One region of the Sphaerobacter thermophilus DSM 20745 genome, then DNA from elsewhere that is predicted to be linked to it. Evidence: riboswitches for the same ligand, from Rfam matches in the RefSeq annotation. Region 1 holds a riboswitch; the other holds the start of a gene.
The links. A riboswitch is a leader RNA that binds a small molecule or an ion and turns the genes downstream of it on or off. The one in region 1 is predicted to bind FMN.
Positions count from the first base shown of each region.

Region 2: it holds a riboswitch for FMN, as region 1 does, so the genes downstream of both, STHE_RS19555 (ABC transporter permease) here and ribD (bifunctional diaminohydroxyphosphoribosylaminopyrimidine deaminase/5-amino-6-(5-phosphoribosylamino)uracil reductase RibD) in region 1, are expected to answer to the same signal.

Region 1 is NC_013523.1:2,181,412-2,188,617, forward strand. Features, by position in the region: gene STHE_RS09910 (hypothetical protein) at 1-349, opposite strand, end outside; gene STHE_RS09915 (DUF72 domain-containing protein) at 1,210-2,076, opposite strand; gene pdo (protein disulfide oxidoreductase) at 2,324-3,004, shown strand; gene nhaA (Na+/H+ antiporter NhaA) at 3,211-4,545, shown strand; FMN riboswitch at 4,705-4,836, shown strand; gene ribD (bifunctional diaminohydroxyphosphoribosylaminopyrimidine deaminase/5-amino-6-(5-phosphoribosylamino)uracil reductase RibD) at 4,928-6,091, shown strand; gene STHE_RS09935 (riboflavin synthase) at 6,091-6,729, shown strand; gene ribB (3,4-dihydroxy-2-butanone-4-phosphate synthase) at 6,744-7,206, shown strand, end outside.
Region 2 is NC_013523.1:1,594,871-1,602,076, forward strand. Features, by position in the region: gene rpsF (30S ribosomal protein S6) at 1-295, opposite strand, end outside; gene tcuA (FAD-dependent tricarballylate dehydrogenase TcuA) at 602-2,104, shown strand; FMN riboswitch at 2,271-2,403, shown strand; gene STHE_RS19555 (ABC transporter permease) at 2,572-3,459, shown strand; gene STHE_RS07345 (ABC transporter substrate-binding protein) at 3,461-4,480, shown strand; gene STHE_RS07350 (hypothetical protein) at 4,593-5,093, shown strand; gene STHE_RS07360 (peptide ABC transporter substrate-binding protein) at 5,512-7,206, shown strand, end outside.

The DNA of each region.
Region 1 (7,206 bases):
AGTCAAACCAGTGCGCGACGGCGATCACACCGGAACCCGGCTCATCGATGCCGAGCTGCGCCGCGGTCCAGGTCTGCGACGCCCGCGGGTTGAGCGTGATCGAGGTCAGCTCGTTGCCCGCCGCGTCGTACACATCGACGTGGACCGAGAACGGCTCGAGGTTCTGCACCGTCACCGAGCCGGTGATGCCGTCGATGCCCGCCAGGGAATCATTGTTCGGAACCCAGGGGAAGTAGATCGCCCCCTCCCCGGGTTCTTCCGGCGCTGCTGCCGCCGGGGCGATGGCACCCACGAAGAGGCCCGTGATCAGCCCCAGGGCCATCGCGAGGTGGAGAAACTTCTTTCTCACCCCGTTACTCCTTTCGCACCAGTCCTAAGACCAGTGGATTACCCGGAACCCAATCTGTCACACCTACATTCGGGTGTTCGGCCGCGCGGCGCACCCGCTCGCGCCGGCCAGGCAGTAGGCGAATTTCGTTCGTTATCACCCCCTTCTAGATTCCCAATCCCCTTCGGATGTGGGTTGCGTCGCGCCCGCATCCGGCGGGCGGGGCGGCTCCAGCGCTGCCGTGATCTGTTCCACACTTCCTGGAGCCGCCCCGCCCGGCGACACAACTTCGCCCGTATCGCAGACTCCGTTTCCCCGGCATCTCGCCCATCGGGCGATCGGACCGGTCCGCCCGGTCAACCTATCCGCTCCAGGTCAACGACGGTGTCGCGCATGACCGTCACCGAGCGGGTCCGGCATCGGTAGAGCCCAGCGGATCGGCAACACCACGCCGGGCTCTCCCGTGATGATAACGCGTGTTTCATATTCGGGTTTCGCCCGAAGCGCATCACCAGGAAATATCTCCTAGTTCCGTTGCCACTGGTACTGCGTGAGCGAGGATTGGTAGATCGCACGCATGCTGAATCTGATGCGCTCATCATCACGCAATCGCGCGATCGTTCGGGCAAGGGAGCGGCCAGATCTGCAGGATCAAACAACGACGAAGGCTACCGTCAGAATAGGAAAAAAGTACTATGGCCCACGTCCGTACGCGGCTTGCCCGACCCCCAGGGAGCAACCGCCGCGCGGCACGAGAACCTGGCCGCCCCACGTTGTCACCCGCTGGCACCGGCCGGGACGGTGTGGCACGGCACAGGGCAGCCCGCCCTACCCACTCCCCACCGGAGACGCGGGGGCAGAGTGCTGCGAGCTGCGCTCGCCTACTCGTCGAACAGGGTGCGTTGCTGGGGGCCGCCGTCAGGCAGCGGCGGGTGGGGGATGCCCAGCATGTCCATCAGCCGGACCGCGTTGCGGGGCCCCTGGTTGGCGTAGTTGGTGTTGAAGAAGACGTGGACCGCCTCGGCGGCGCGGACCGCCGCCTCCAGCTTGTCGCGCCACTCCTCCAGTTCCTCGGTGCTGTATTCCCAGTTGAAGCGGTCGCGGCTGGAGCCGGTGAACTTGTACCAGGTCTCGTAGTTTCGGCCGTGGAAGCGGATGATGGCCAGACGCGGGTTGGTCACGCCGTACACCGGCGGGACGCTCCCGGTGCCCATCTGCGGCTCATCGGCCATGGTGTAGGCGAGGCCCGTCTCTTGGAGCAGGCGCAGCGTGTCCTCGGCATGCTCCGGGTCAAGCCAGTCGCGACGGCGGAACTCGACCGCGATGGTGAAGCCCGGCAGCAGCTCCGGCAGCAGGCGGAGGTACTCGCGGTGCTCCTCGGTGTTGCGGTAGGAGGGCGGGAACTGGAAGGTGAGCGCGCCCAGCTTCCCGGCCTGGGCAAGCGGCTCGATCGCCTCCGCGAAGGCCTCGGCCACGGCGGCGTCGGGCACGGGCGCCTCGCCCCTGGGCGTCTCGGGTGTGCTGGTCAGCTCACGCGGGGGCTTGACGTCGAAGATGAAGCTGGGCGGCGTGCGCTGCACCCAGCCCTCGACCATGCGCCGGTTCGGGATGCGGTAATAGGTGGTGTTGACCTCCACGATCGGGAAGTAGCGGGCGTAGAAGGGGAGTTGCTCGGCTGGTTTAGTCCCCGGCGGGTAGAAGGGGTCGTGGTCGCTCCAGGCCGAGGTGCCGATGAGTAGCTGGCCCATGTGTACGCTCCTCCCAACCGGTGTCGGTCCCGGCGCGGCATGCCCGGAGCCGGACGATGGGATCTGCGGTGGTCCGGCGCTCGATTATCGCACGGCGCGAGCCCGTTGGCAGCGTCCGTGCGACAGCAGACGCAGGGTCCGCGCCCACGCTGACCTGAGTGATGGAACAGGCACGCCCCGGCGGATCCCCGCGCGATGGTTCGCACGTCGGCCGCCGGCCGGAACGAGCCTCGAAGGGAGCCACACCATGGCCATCATCCCGCAGCAAGATCAGGAGTACCTGAAGGAGCTCTTCGCCGAGAAGCTGGAGCACCCGGTCACACTCCGCTTCTACACCCAGCGCCAGTCGGTGCTGAGCGTACCGGGGCAGGAGTGCGGCACCTGCTCCGACACCCACGCCCTGCTGAACGAGCTGGTGGCGCTCTCCGACAAGCTCACGCTGGAGGTCCGCGACTTCGTCACCGAGCAGGAGCAGGCGAAGGCGGAGGGGATCGAGGAGATCCCGGCGATCGTGCTGGAGGGGCAGAACAAGGGCACCGTGCGCTTCATCGGCGTCCCGGCCGGCTACGAGTTCGCCACGCTGATCGAGGATCTCATCGACGTCTCGCGCGGTACCACGTCGCTTCAGCCGTACAGCCGCGAGGTGCTGGCCGCGCTACAGAACCCGGTCCACATCAAGGTCTTTGTCACCCCTACCTGACCTTACTGCCCGAGTGCCGCCAGGCTGGCGCACATGATGGCAATCGAGAGCGACAAAGTCACGGCGGACGTGATCGAGGTGAGCGAGTACCCCCTCATGGCCCAACGCTACCGGATCTACGGCGTGCCGAAGACCGTCATCAATGAGTCGATCGAGCTGGAGGGCGCGCGACCGGAGGAGGCAATGGTCGGGGCGGTCGAAGCGGCGTCCCGTAGCGCCGCGTCCTGACCGGGCACACCGCTCGGCTCCCCGGGGTGATGGACCAATGGGGCGCACCGCTTCGGGTGCGGCTCTGCAACCGTGCGCGTCTCTGGTACAGTTAATCACCACGTCGTCGTGTGGTCGAACGCCGGTCATGGTCCATTTGTCCCGCATCGTGCGCGCCTCGCGACGGTACGACCGCAGTCATCGTAGGTAAGGAGCACGGCGATTCCATGCGCCCGGTCCGGCGCGTCATCACTCCGCTCGAGGAGTTCATCCACTCAGAGGTCTCGGGCGGGATCGTCATGCTGCTCGCGGCCGCCGTCGCGCTCATCTGGGCCAATTCGCCCTGGAGCGAGAGCTACACCGACCTGTGGCACACCCCGCTGCGGATCGGGCTCAACGGCACCGGGCTGACCCTGACCCTCCACCAGTGGATCAACGACGGCCTGATGGCCATCTTCTTCCTCGTCGTCGGCCTGGAGATCAAGCGGGAGCTGCTGGTCGGCGAGCTGGCCTCGCCGCGGCAGGCGGCGCTTCCGGTGGCGGCGGCTTGCGGTGGAGCTGTCACCCCGGCGCTGATCTACCTCGCGCTCAATGCCGGGACCGATATGGTCCGCGGCTGGGGCGTCCCGATGGCGACGGACATCGCCTTCGCGCTCGGCGTCCTCGCGCTGGTCGGGTCGCGCGCGCCGATCGGGCTCAAGGTATTCCTGACGGCGCTCGCTATCGTCGATGACCTCCTGGCCGTCCTGGTAATCGCGGTCTTCTACACCAGCGACCTCAACTGGGGAGCCCTGGCGGCCGGGGGCGGGATCTTGCTCCTGCTGCTCGCCGCGAATCTGGCGCGTGTCTCGCAGCCAATGGTCTACGCCGTGCTCGGGATCGGCCTGTGGTTCGCGTTCCTTCAGTCGGGCGTCCACGCGACGGTTGCCGGGGTGCTGCTGGCACTGACCATCCCGGCGCGGAACCGGATCGACCCGACGGAGTTCCTCGACCGGGCAGGCGCCGCGCTGGAGGAATTCCGGGACGCCTGCGAGCCTGGGCGAAGCGTCCTCTCCAACGAGCGGCACCAGCAGGCGCTCCACGCCTTGCGGGCCGCGGTAGGACACGTGCAGCCGCCGATGCAGCGGCTGGAAGACGCGCTCCATCCGTGGGTCGCCTTCCTTATCGTGCCGCTGTTCGCGCTGGCGAATGCAGGCGTCTCGCTCGGGGGTGACCTGCGCGCGGCCTTCTCCGGCACCGTCACGCTCGGTGTGCTGCTCGGCCTCGTCATCGGCAAGCAGATCGGCATCACCCTGACCACGTGGCTGGCGGTGCGGACCGGGTTGAGCAGCCTGCCGGAGGGGGTCAGTTGGCGTCACCTGCACGGCGCGGCCACGCTGGGCGGGATCGGCTTCACCATGGCCCTATTCATCGCGGAGCTGGCCTTCGTCGACGAGGCCCATCTCACCATGGCCAAACTGGGGATCTTCATCGCCTCGCTTATCTCCGGCATCCTCGGCTGGATCCTCCTGCGCCTCACCCCTGCCACGCACCCCCGCCACGCCGTCCACGCGGCTGACTGAGCGTCATCGGGCCACGAGAGCGCCGGCATCGTGCCGGCCTTGCGTGCACAGCTCCCCGCTCCCAACGTTGGGAGTGGGTGCCGCTTCGTCGGGAGACTGCGCCCCCACTCCTCCGTCGCACGGTTGACGGCTCGCTCCGGCGGGCCTATACTGCGAGCGCAAGACCTTCGGGGCAGGGTGAGGCGCCTGGCGCCAATTCCCGACCGGCGGTATAGCCCGCGAGCGGCGAGAGCCGCAGGATCCGGTGAAACTCCGGGGCCGACGGTATAGTCCGGATGGGAGAAGGTATGCGACGGCCGATCCGGCCGTGCGAACCTATCTTGCCACCGCAACCCGAGGGCTTGCCCTCGGGTTTTTCGTGTCAACGAAGCGGGGGCGAGCCATGGTGACCACGGACTGCCGGGTCGTGCCGGCAACCGACCTCCACTGGATGCGGCGGGCACTCGACCTCGCCGCCAGTGCCCGCGGGCGCGTCGCGCCCAACCCCGCCGTCGGGGCCGTCCTGGTCCGCGACGGACGCCTGGTCGGCGAGGGAGCCACCGAACCGCCGCCCGGAGCCCACGCCGAGATCGTCGCGCTCCGACAGGCAGGCGCCCTCGCCCGCGGCGCCACCCTCTACGTCACTCTCGAACCCTGTGCCCACTACGGGCGAACGCCACCCTGTGTCGATGCACTCATTGCAGCCGGGATCGCCCGTGCCGTCGTGGCACTGCGCGACCCCTACCCGGCGGTCAACGGGCGGGGACTGCGTCTCCTGGCCGAGGCCGGAGTGCGGGTCGAGCTGGGCCTAGCCGCCGGTGCGGCCGCTGCGATCAACGCCGGGTTCCTCAAGCGGGTGCACTGCGGCCTGCCGGAGGTGACGGCCAAGTTCGCGGTCAGCCTCGACGGCAAGATCGCCACCCACACCGGCCACGCGCGGTGGATCACGGGCGCCGAGGCGCGGCGCGAGGGCCACCGGCTGCGCGACACGCACGACGCGATCATGGTCGGTATCGGCACGCTCCTGGCCGACGACCCGCTGCTCACCACCCGCCTCCCGCCCGAGGACTGCGGGGCCGGCGGCCCGCATCACCCACTCCGCGTCGTGGTCGACAGCCAGGCGCGGACGCCGCCGGGTGCCGCCATGCTGCAGCCGCACATGCCGGGTCGAACGCTGCTCGCGACCACCAGTTCGGCCCCACCCGAGCGCATCGCGGCGCTCCGCGCGGTGGGGGCCGACGTGGTGACGCTCCCGGATCACGGCGGACGAGTCGACTTGCACGCACTGCTGCGTTGCCTCGCGGCGCGGGGAGTCAACAGCGTGCTGGTCGAGGGAGGCGGGACGCTGCTCGGCGCACTCTTCGACGCCGGATTGATCGACCGCGCGGTCGCGTTCATCGCCCCGGTCATGGTCGGCGGGCGGGACGCGCCGGGGCCACTGGGTGGCGAGGGCGTGGCCACGATGGACGCGGCGTGCCGCCTCCGCGAGGTCGAGGTGTGCCAGGTCGGGAGCGATCTCATGGTGCAGGGCCGGGTGCAGCCGATACCCGGACTGGAGGAGGTGTGATGTTCAGCGGCATCGTCGAGGAAGTCGGCACCGTGGCCGCGCTCGGCCGGGTCGGAGGCGACGTAGCGCTCACCATCCGCGGCCGCACGGTGCTGGAGGGCACACGGCTCGGAGACAGCATCGCCGTCAACGGGGTTTGTCTCACCGTTGCTGACCTGGACGCGGGCCACTTCGTCGCCAACCTGCAACCGGTGACGCTCCGGCTAACGAATCTGGGCGACCTCAGCCCCGGCTCCCCGGTAAACCTGGAGCGCTCGGTCATGGTCGGCGGGCGGATCGGCGGTCACTACGTCCAGGGGCACATCGACGGCACCGGCCGGGTCGTCTCGCAGACACCGGACGGTGCAGCGGTCGTGGTCCGCATCGCGACACCGCCGGAGATCCATCGCTACCTGGTGCCGCGCGGCTTCATCGCCGTCGACGGCGCCAGCCTGACGATCGTGGAGGTTCTGCCGGACGGCTTCACCGTCTCGCTGGTGACCCACACCCAACACCACACGACGCTGGCGCACAAGCGGCCCGGCGAGCGGGTCAACCTGGAGGTGGACATCATCGCGAAGTACGTCGAGCGGCTCTGCGGTCCGTCGCCCGGCGCGGGGGTCGACCTCGACCTGCTACGACGGGCGGGGTTCGCCTAGAGGGAGGAGGCATCGTGCCGCTGGCGACAATCGAGCAGGCCATCGCCGCGCTGCGCGCGGGCCGGTTCGTCATCATCGTCGACGGGCCGGACCGGGAGAACGAGGGCGATCTCTGCATCGCCGGACAGTTCATCACACCGGAAGCGGTGAACTTCATCGTGCGCGAGGCGCGCGGGCTCCTCTGCGCAGCGATGGCGCCGGAGTGGGTCGACCGGCTGCGCCTGCCGCTCATGGTCGACCCGGCGTCCAACTCGGCACCCTTCGGCACCGCCTTCACCGTGTCGGTGGAGGCACGCCAGGGGGTCACGACCGGCATCTCGGCGCACGACCGGGCCCGGACGATCCGCACCCTTGCCGATCCGGCCTCCACCCCAGCCGACTTCGCCATGCCCGGCCACGTCTTCCCGCTCCGCGCCCGTCCCGGCGGGGTGCTGGAGCGACCGGGGCAGACCGAGGCGGCGGTCGACCTGGCACGCC
Region 2 (7,206 bases), 590 kb from region 1:
GATACCGGATGACCCGCTCGTTCAACTTCAGGTCGCGCTCGATCTCGATGATCCGCGACGGGGCACAGTTGAAGTGATACAGCACGTAGGTCGCATCCCGGAACTTGTTGATCGGGTATGCGAGCCGTCGGCGCCCCCACGGCGTATCCCGCTTGACGTGGGTCACCTCACCGCCGTGCTGTGCGATCAACGCGCTGATTCCGTCCACCTCCGCGGTGAGCGCCTCATCGGTCACCTCGGGGCTGATCAGCACCATCAACTCGTATGGTCGCGGAAGTGGTTCAAACGTGGGCAACGAGACCCCCTTTCTCCGGGCTTACGCTGGCCGAGCCACCGGACCGTTGCCATCCGGTGCAGGCAACAGCGCAGAAAGGCTGCTACAAACGTTCACGGCACACATCAGCCGTGACCCCGCGAGCATTCACGGGGAATCGGGTGGATTATACCGACCCGGCAGCCCCCAGCAAAGGAGCGACGTACAGCCCCACCGCCGGTGATGGTGCCGTCACTGTAGCGCATCCGGGTGACCAGTGGCATACAGTATGGGACCATTCCCCGCGGCAGGCGCGGCTCGATCGACGAGAGGAGAAGGACCGTGCGGATGGGCAACGACGTGGTCGATGTGGTGGTCGTGGGCACCGGCAACGCCGCCTTCTGCGCCGCCCACGCGGCGCGCGATCACGGCGCCCGCGTGCTCATGCTCGAGAAGGGGCCCGAGGACTGGGTCGGTGGGAACAGCTACTTCACGGCCGGGGCCTTCCGCATCGCTTTCGACAGCCAGGATGACCTCGTCGCCCTCCTCGCCGATCCGTCGGACGAGCGGCTGCCGCGCACAGATGTGCCCCCCTACCCTGCTTCGGCGTTCCTGGCGGACCTGGAGCGCCTCACCCTCGGACGCACCGACCCGGTACTGGCGAAGATCCTCGTCGAGGACTCGCTCGATACCGCCCGCTGGCTGCGCGACCACGGGATTCGATTCCACCTCCAGTACCACCGGCAGGCGTACGAGGTGAACGGCCGATTCCGGTTCTGGGGCGACCTCCCGCTGGGGACGGTCGGTGGCGGCGAAGGTCTCATCGAGCAGCACCGTGCGACCGCAGAGGCACGGGGCGTCAGGATCCGCTTCGAGTCGCCGGTCGTCGGGCTCCTACGCGATGCCTCCGGAGCAGTCACCGGTGTCGTGGTCGACGGGCCGAACGGCCGTGAGGAGATTCGCGCCGCCGCGGTGGTCCTGGCCTGCGGCGGCTTCGAGGCAGACCCGCGCCTTCGCGCGACCTACCTCGGCCCGGGCTGGGACCTGGCGAAGGTTCGCGGGACTCCCCACAACACCGGCGAGGGCTTGATGGCAGCGCTGGACGTCGGCGCCGAGCCGTACGGCCACTGGAGCGGATGCCACAGTATCCAGTGGGACGCCGGAGCGCCGCCGGCCGGCGACCGGATCATCACTAACCGCTTCTCGAAGCAGTCCTACCCGATCGGTATCGTCGTCAACGTGCACGGCCGGCGCTTCCTCGACGAGGGCGCCGACTTCCGCAACTACACGTACGCCCGCTACGGCGCGGAGGTCCTCAAGCAGCCCGGTGCCCTCGCCTGGCAGATCTTTGACGCCAAGACGACGCCGCTGCTGCGCGACTACGAGTATGCGATCCCCGGTGTCTCCCGAGTCGAAGCTGACACGATCCACGATCTCGCCGTCGCAGCGGGGATCGATCCTGCCGGCCTGGAGCAGACCGTGGCCGAGTTCAACCGGGCGGTGCAGCCGGGTGAATTCAACCCCGCGATCAAGGATGGGAAGCGCACCGAGGGGATCACCCCGCCCAAGAGCAACTGGGCGCTGCCGATCGACACCCCGCCGTTCGTAGCCTTTGCCGTCACCTGCGGCATCACCTTCACCTTCGGCGGCCTGCGGATCGACCCCCAGGCACGCGTCCTCGGGCGGAACGGGCAGCCGATCCCCGGGCTCCACGCCGCGGGCGAGCTGGTTGGCGGCATCTTCTACCACAACTATCCAGGCGGTTCCGGGCTCACCAGCGGGGCGGTATTCGGGCGGCGGGCCGGCGTCTCGGCCGCCGCGCATGCGGCTGCCGTCGGTACTCGGGGATAGTGGCGCGGGCGTGTCGCTGGGTGACCCAACCCGCCGGGTGGCAGGGATGACGGGTTCTGGACCATGGTCACCATGTTCCCGGTGGCGCTGGCCTTTCTTTATTGAAGCGCGCCCTCAACGGCGGCTCCCCTTGACCACGCCCCACACTGCGCTATACTGAAGCCAGCAAGACCTTCGGGGCAGGGTGCGGCGCGCAGCGCCAATTCCCGACCGGCGGTGATAGCCCGCGAGCGGCGCAAGCCGCAGGATCCGGTGGAATTCCGGAGCCGACGGTATAGTCCGGATGGGAGAAGGTTGCCACCTATCCCGCATGGCGCACCCGAGGAGTCTTCCTCGGGTTTCTTGCTGTCCTACGAGCGCGACGCGGGTCCCCGAGGCTTGACAGAGATGGATCGGCCGCTGGCGCGGCCGCGCACGAGGTGCCCATCAGCGGGGCGTTTCGTGGTGCCCTATCCGGAGCGAGGATCATGGCTCGGACGGCCCGCACCGCTTGTGTCGAAGAAGCACCTGCATCCCCGATCCTGCGCGACGATCCCCAGGTCGCGCCGATCCGCGTGCCCGTGGAACGCGAGCGCAAGCGATCGTCGCCCGCGCGTGGAATCCCGCAGCGGGCAGCGCGGTGGCTGCCCGCGTTGGTACTGGGCCTGCTGGCGTTGGTGCTCTGGGAGGCGCTCAGCCGCTCTGGAACTGTCTCCTCCTTTCTCCTCCCGGCACCGGGTGACGTTGCCGAGACGTTCGCCCGCGCGCTGCGCAGCGGCCTGCTCTGGCGCTATGCGCGCGTGACGCTGGTTGAGAGCCTGGCAGGGTTTGCGCTGGGCACCGCCGTGGCCCTCCCGACCGGCTACGCCATCGCCCGGAGCCGGCTGCTGTCACGCGCACTGGAGCCCTACCTCGCCGCCAGCCAGGCGCTGCCCGCAATCGCACTGGCGCCACTGCTCGTCATCTGGCTCGGCTACGGCCTGCGCGCCGTGGCGGTTCTCTGCGCCCTCATCGTCTTCTTCCCGATGGTGGTCAACACCGCGCTCGGCCTGCGCACGCTCGACCCGGAGCCCGTCGACGCCGCGCGGGTAGACGGCGCGGACCGATGGAGCCTGCTATGGCACATCGAGCTGCCTCTGGCGTTGCCTAGCATCTTGGCCGGGATGCGCACCGGCCTCACCCTCTCGATCACCGGAGCGGTCGTCGGTGAGTTCGTCCTGGGCGACCGGGGGCTGGGCGGGCTGCTCATCATAGCCCGCGGCAACTTCGACACGCCGCTCGTCTTCGCGACGCTGCTGATGCTGGTGATGCTCGCGGCGGCGATGTACGGCATCGCGCGCCTGGTCGAGCGTTGGTTGTCATACGTGGAGGAGTGAGATGGAACCGCGGGGGAGAGGGCGTGCACGGCTTGCAGGACGGTCTCGGCTACTGACGCTGCTGCTCGTCGCGGCGCTGATAATCGCCGCCTGCGGCAGCGATGCCGAGGCACAGCCTGAACGTGACGTCACCATCGGGCTCGGCTACGTGCCCAACATCCAGTTCGCCCCGTTCTACGTCGCCGACGCGCTGGGCTACTACAAGGATGAAGGCTTGAACGTGACCTTCCGCCACCACACGGTCGGCGAGGACCTCTTCGGCGCCATCGTCGCCGGGCAGGAGGACATCATCTTCGCCGCGGGCGACGAGGTGCTGCAGGCCCGTAGCCGCGGCCTCGACCTCGTCTACGTGGCGCAGGTCTGGAACCGCTACCCCGTCGGGCTGATCGTCCCGGCCGACTCGGATATCCAGAGCGTCGCGGATCTCCCCGGCCATACGGTCGGGATCCCCGGCAAGTTCGGCGCAACCTACATCGGCCTGCTCGCCATGCTGAAGGCCGCCGGGTTGGCCGAGGAGGACGTTGATATCCAGAGCATTGGCTTCACCCAGGTCCCGGCGCTGCTGGAAAACCAGGTCGATGCCGTCATGGGCTACCTCAACAACGAGCCGCTCCAGCTCGAGAAGGCAGGGCTGCCGGTTCGCACGATGGCAGCCGCGGACGCGCAACCGCTCATCTCGAACGGGCTGGTCGTCCTGCGTGAGTATCTCGATTCCAACCCAGACGACGTCCGCGCGGTGATCGCCGCGACGCTCAAGGGGGTACAGTACACCCTTGACAACCCCGAAGAGGCCGTCGACCTGAGCAAGGACTACGTGCCCGGCCTCGACAGCGAAGCGAACGCCGCGGACGCTCTGGCCGTGCTCCAGGCCACCCTCCCGCTCTGGCAGACCAGCGGCACGATGGGCGAGACCGACCCGGCCGCCTGGGAGTCGATGGCGCAGTTCCTCGACGAGATCGGGCAGCTCGGCGGCCCCGTGGACGTGACGGAGGCGTTCACCAACGAGTACCTGCCCGAGTAACGGGCCGTCCGGTCACTCCGGGGAACACAGCCGCCCCCGGCACAACGTCTGCGCGGGCAACGGCGTGCGCGAGCGCGCATCGTTGCCCGCGCACTCGTATGGGGCGGCCACGATGAACACTGATCGGCTGTTCGAACCGCTGACCGAGTCCGACTTGCAACCCCTGCGAGAGATCGCGCTGGCGGAGCATTCCGCGTTCTTCGCGCGGAATCCGTACCTGGAAGCGGCTTATGCCGGTCACCTGATCGGGATCTGCCTCTGCCAGGGCGCCGCGTCACACTATCTTGACCCGAGGATCGGTGTGAAGGACTTCGATATCTGGTTCTTCTACCGGGAGGACCCACGCGCTCGTATTCCCCACCGCGCCCGGAAGCGCGTCCCCGACGGCCCGAAGGGCCGCCCGATCGATTTCCTCCGGAGAGCGATCCCGGCGCCCGAGGCTGAACGCTATGCTGATGACCCTGCGGGGGCGATCATGGCGTACCTGCTCCAGCGGGATACGGCGACTAAACGCGCCCTCCTGCAGAAGGCTGTCGTCGGCCTCGCCCCCGACGCCCTCTTCGGGCGAATCCTCTGGCGCGGCACCGAGGATCACGCGGCTTCCGGCGGGTGAACCTTGGCGACGGGAAACAACGTGCGCGGCCGCTCACCGGGCTGCGCTCCCGGCGTCCCCGGATCCCGATGACCGGGATCAGCCTCCACGACAGGCAGCACGGCCATCGGCCCCACCAAGACCAGCCACAACGCCACCAGTATTACGATTGCAACCATCACCATAGCGGGCCCTCCATGCGCCGTCGTCCTGCTCTGCCGGCCGCCCCACTGCGTCCGACACTTCTAGCCTAGGCCCGGCGAATGACAACCGATTGACACGTCTGTCACGAAACGGTGAACTACCGCTCTATTTCGCCGCCCGTTGACGGGTCTACCTGACCCTTCTATAATCCTGACGTCATACCGCGCCGCATTGGTTCTTGTGCTCCCATCCCCGCACGCGCGCTGCGGTGGCGTCCGCTTGCAAGGAGCACCGCGTGGTCGCTTCCCGCTGCTGGACGCGGGTTATTCTCCCGCTGCTCTGTCTCACGCTGATCCTGCCGGGGTGCACGGTCCGTGGTGGCACCGCCACCGCTCCGCCAGAGGCAACGGCGACGATCAATGCGCTCCCCACTACTGACCCGACTGCGGCGACGCCGGAATCCGGCGGCTCGCTCATCATCGCCATCCCGGAAGAGCCGGACACCCTCAATGTCAGTCTCACCACCCAGCGCGCCGCACGCTGGGTTATTAGCAGTCTCAACGCGCGCCTCATCCGCGTGCGCAGCGACGGCACACTCGAACCTCAGCTCTTGCGTGAGGTCCCGACTCCCGAGAACGGCGGCATCACCGAAGACGGCCGCGTCTACACCCTGCGCTTCCGCGAGGAATTGCGCTGGTCCGACGGAGAACCGCTCGACGCCCGCGACTTCCAGTTCACCTGGCAGGCCCTCACTCACCCGTCATACCCCGCCACCGACCGGAGCGGCTGGGAGCAGATCGAGTCAGTCGAGATCAGCGCCGACTACCTGACCGCCACGGTGCGCCTGCGCGAGCCCTCGGCGTCGTTCCTCGAGACGGTCCTGGCCGGATCCAGTGACAGCAGCGCTGGGCTCCTCCTGCCCGCGCACGCACTGGAAGAGACGTCGCCCCAGGACATCCCCACCTCCGGCTTCGGCCAGGAGACCTACGTCGGGAGCGGCCCCTTCCGCCTCGAACGCTGGACCGAGGGCGAGCAACTGGTGGTGGAGAGGAACGAGCACTTCGTCGGACCAGAGCCGCGCCTGGAGCGCATCGTCTTCCGGTTCGTCCCCGACCCACGCCAGGCGATCAACTATCTGACCACCGGCGAGGTGGACTTGGCGGTCGATCTCCCCGAGACGGCCCTCCCCGACCTGGCGCAGGCACCGAATGCGTCCTACCTGCTGACACCCCGCGGGGGCGCCGTCGCGTCGTACGCCTTCAACCTCAACGACCCCGACGCACTCGACGAGCCTCACCCGCTCTTCAGCGACCCGGCGGTACGACTGGCCATCGCGCTGGGATTCGACCGGCTCACGGTAGTGAAGGAGTTACTGTTTGATCAGACGACCGTCGGGATCACGCCCCTCGATCACACGCCCTGGCAGGATCCTACCCTCGCCGCCTACCCCTTTGATCCGGTACAGGCGGCGCGTGTGCTGGACGCGGCTGGGTGGACCGTACAGCCCGACGGTATCCGCGCCCGCGACGGCGTCCGACTCAGCTTCACCCACACGACCACCCTCGGGGAGGACCCAGATTCCGTGCTGCGCCGCCAGATCCAGGAGGCGTTCATCGAGGACATGCGCGCCATCGGGATTGAGGTGCGGCCCCACAACTACCCGCTGGTGCAGATCGAAGGGCCGCGGGGCGTGCGCGCCACCCGCCGCTTTGACATGATCGACCTCATCGACGAGCGGCGCGGCGGACCCGAGAAGCTCGTCCGGTTGTTCGCCAGCGACGCGATCCCGACAGCGGCCGACCCCACCGGCGGCAATGCCATGGGTTACGTCAACTCCGACGTCGATCAACTTCTCGAAGCCCAGGCCCGGGAGCTGGATCACACTGAGCGCAGCCGCAAGATCGACCGCATCCAGCGGCAGATCCACGAGGATGTGCCGCTCATCCCGATTTACGCCCACCTGGAGATCGATGTCAGCCGCCGTTACGTG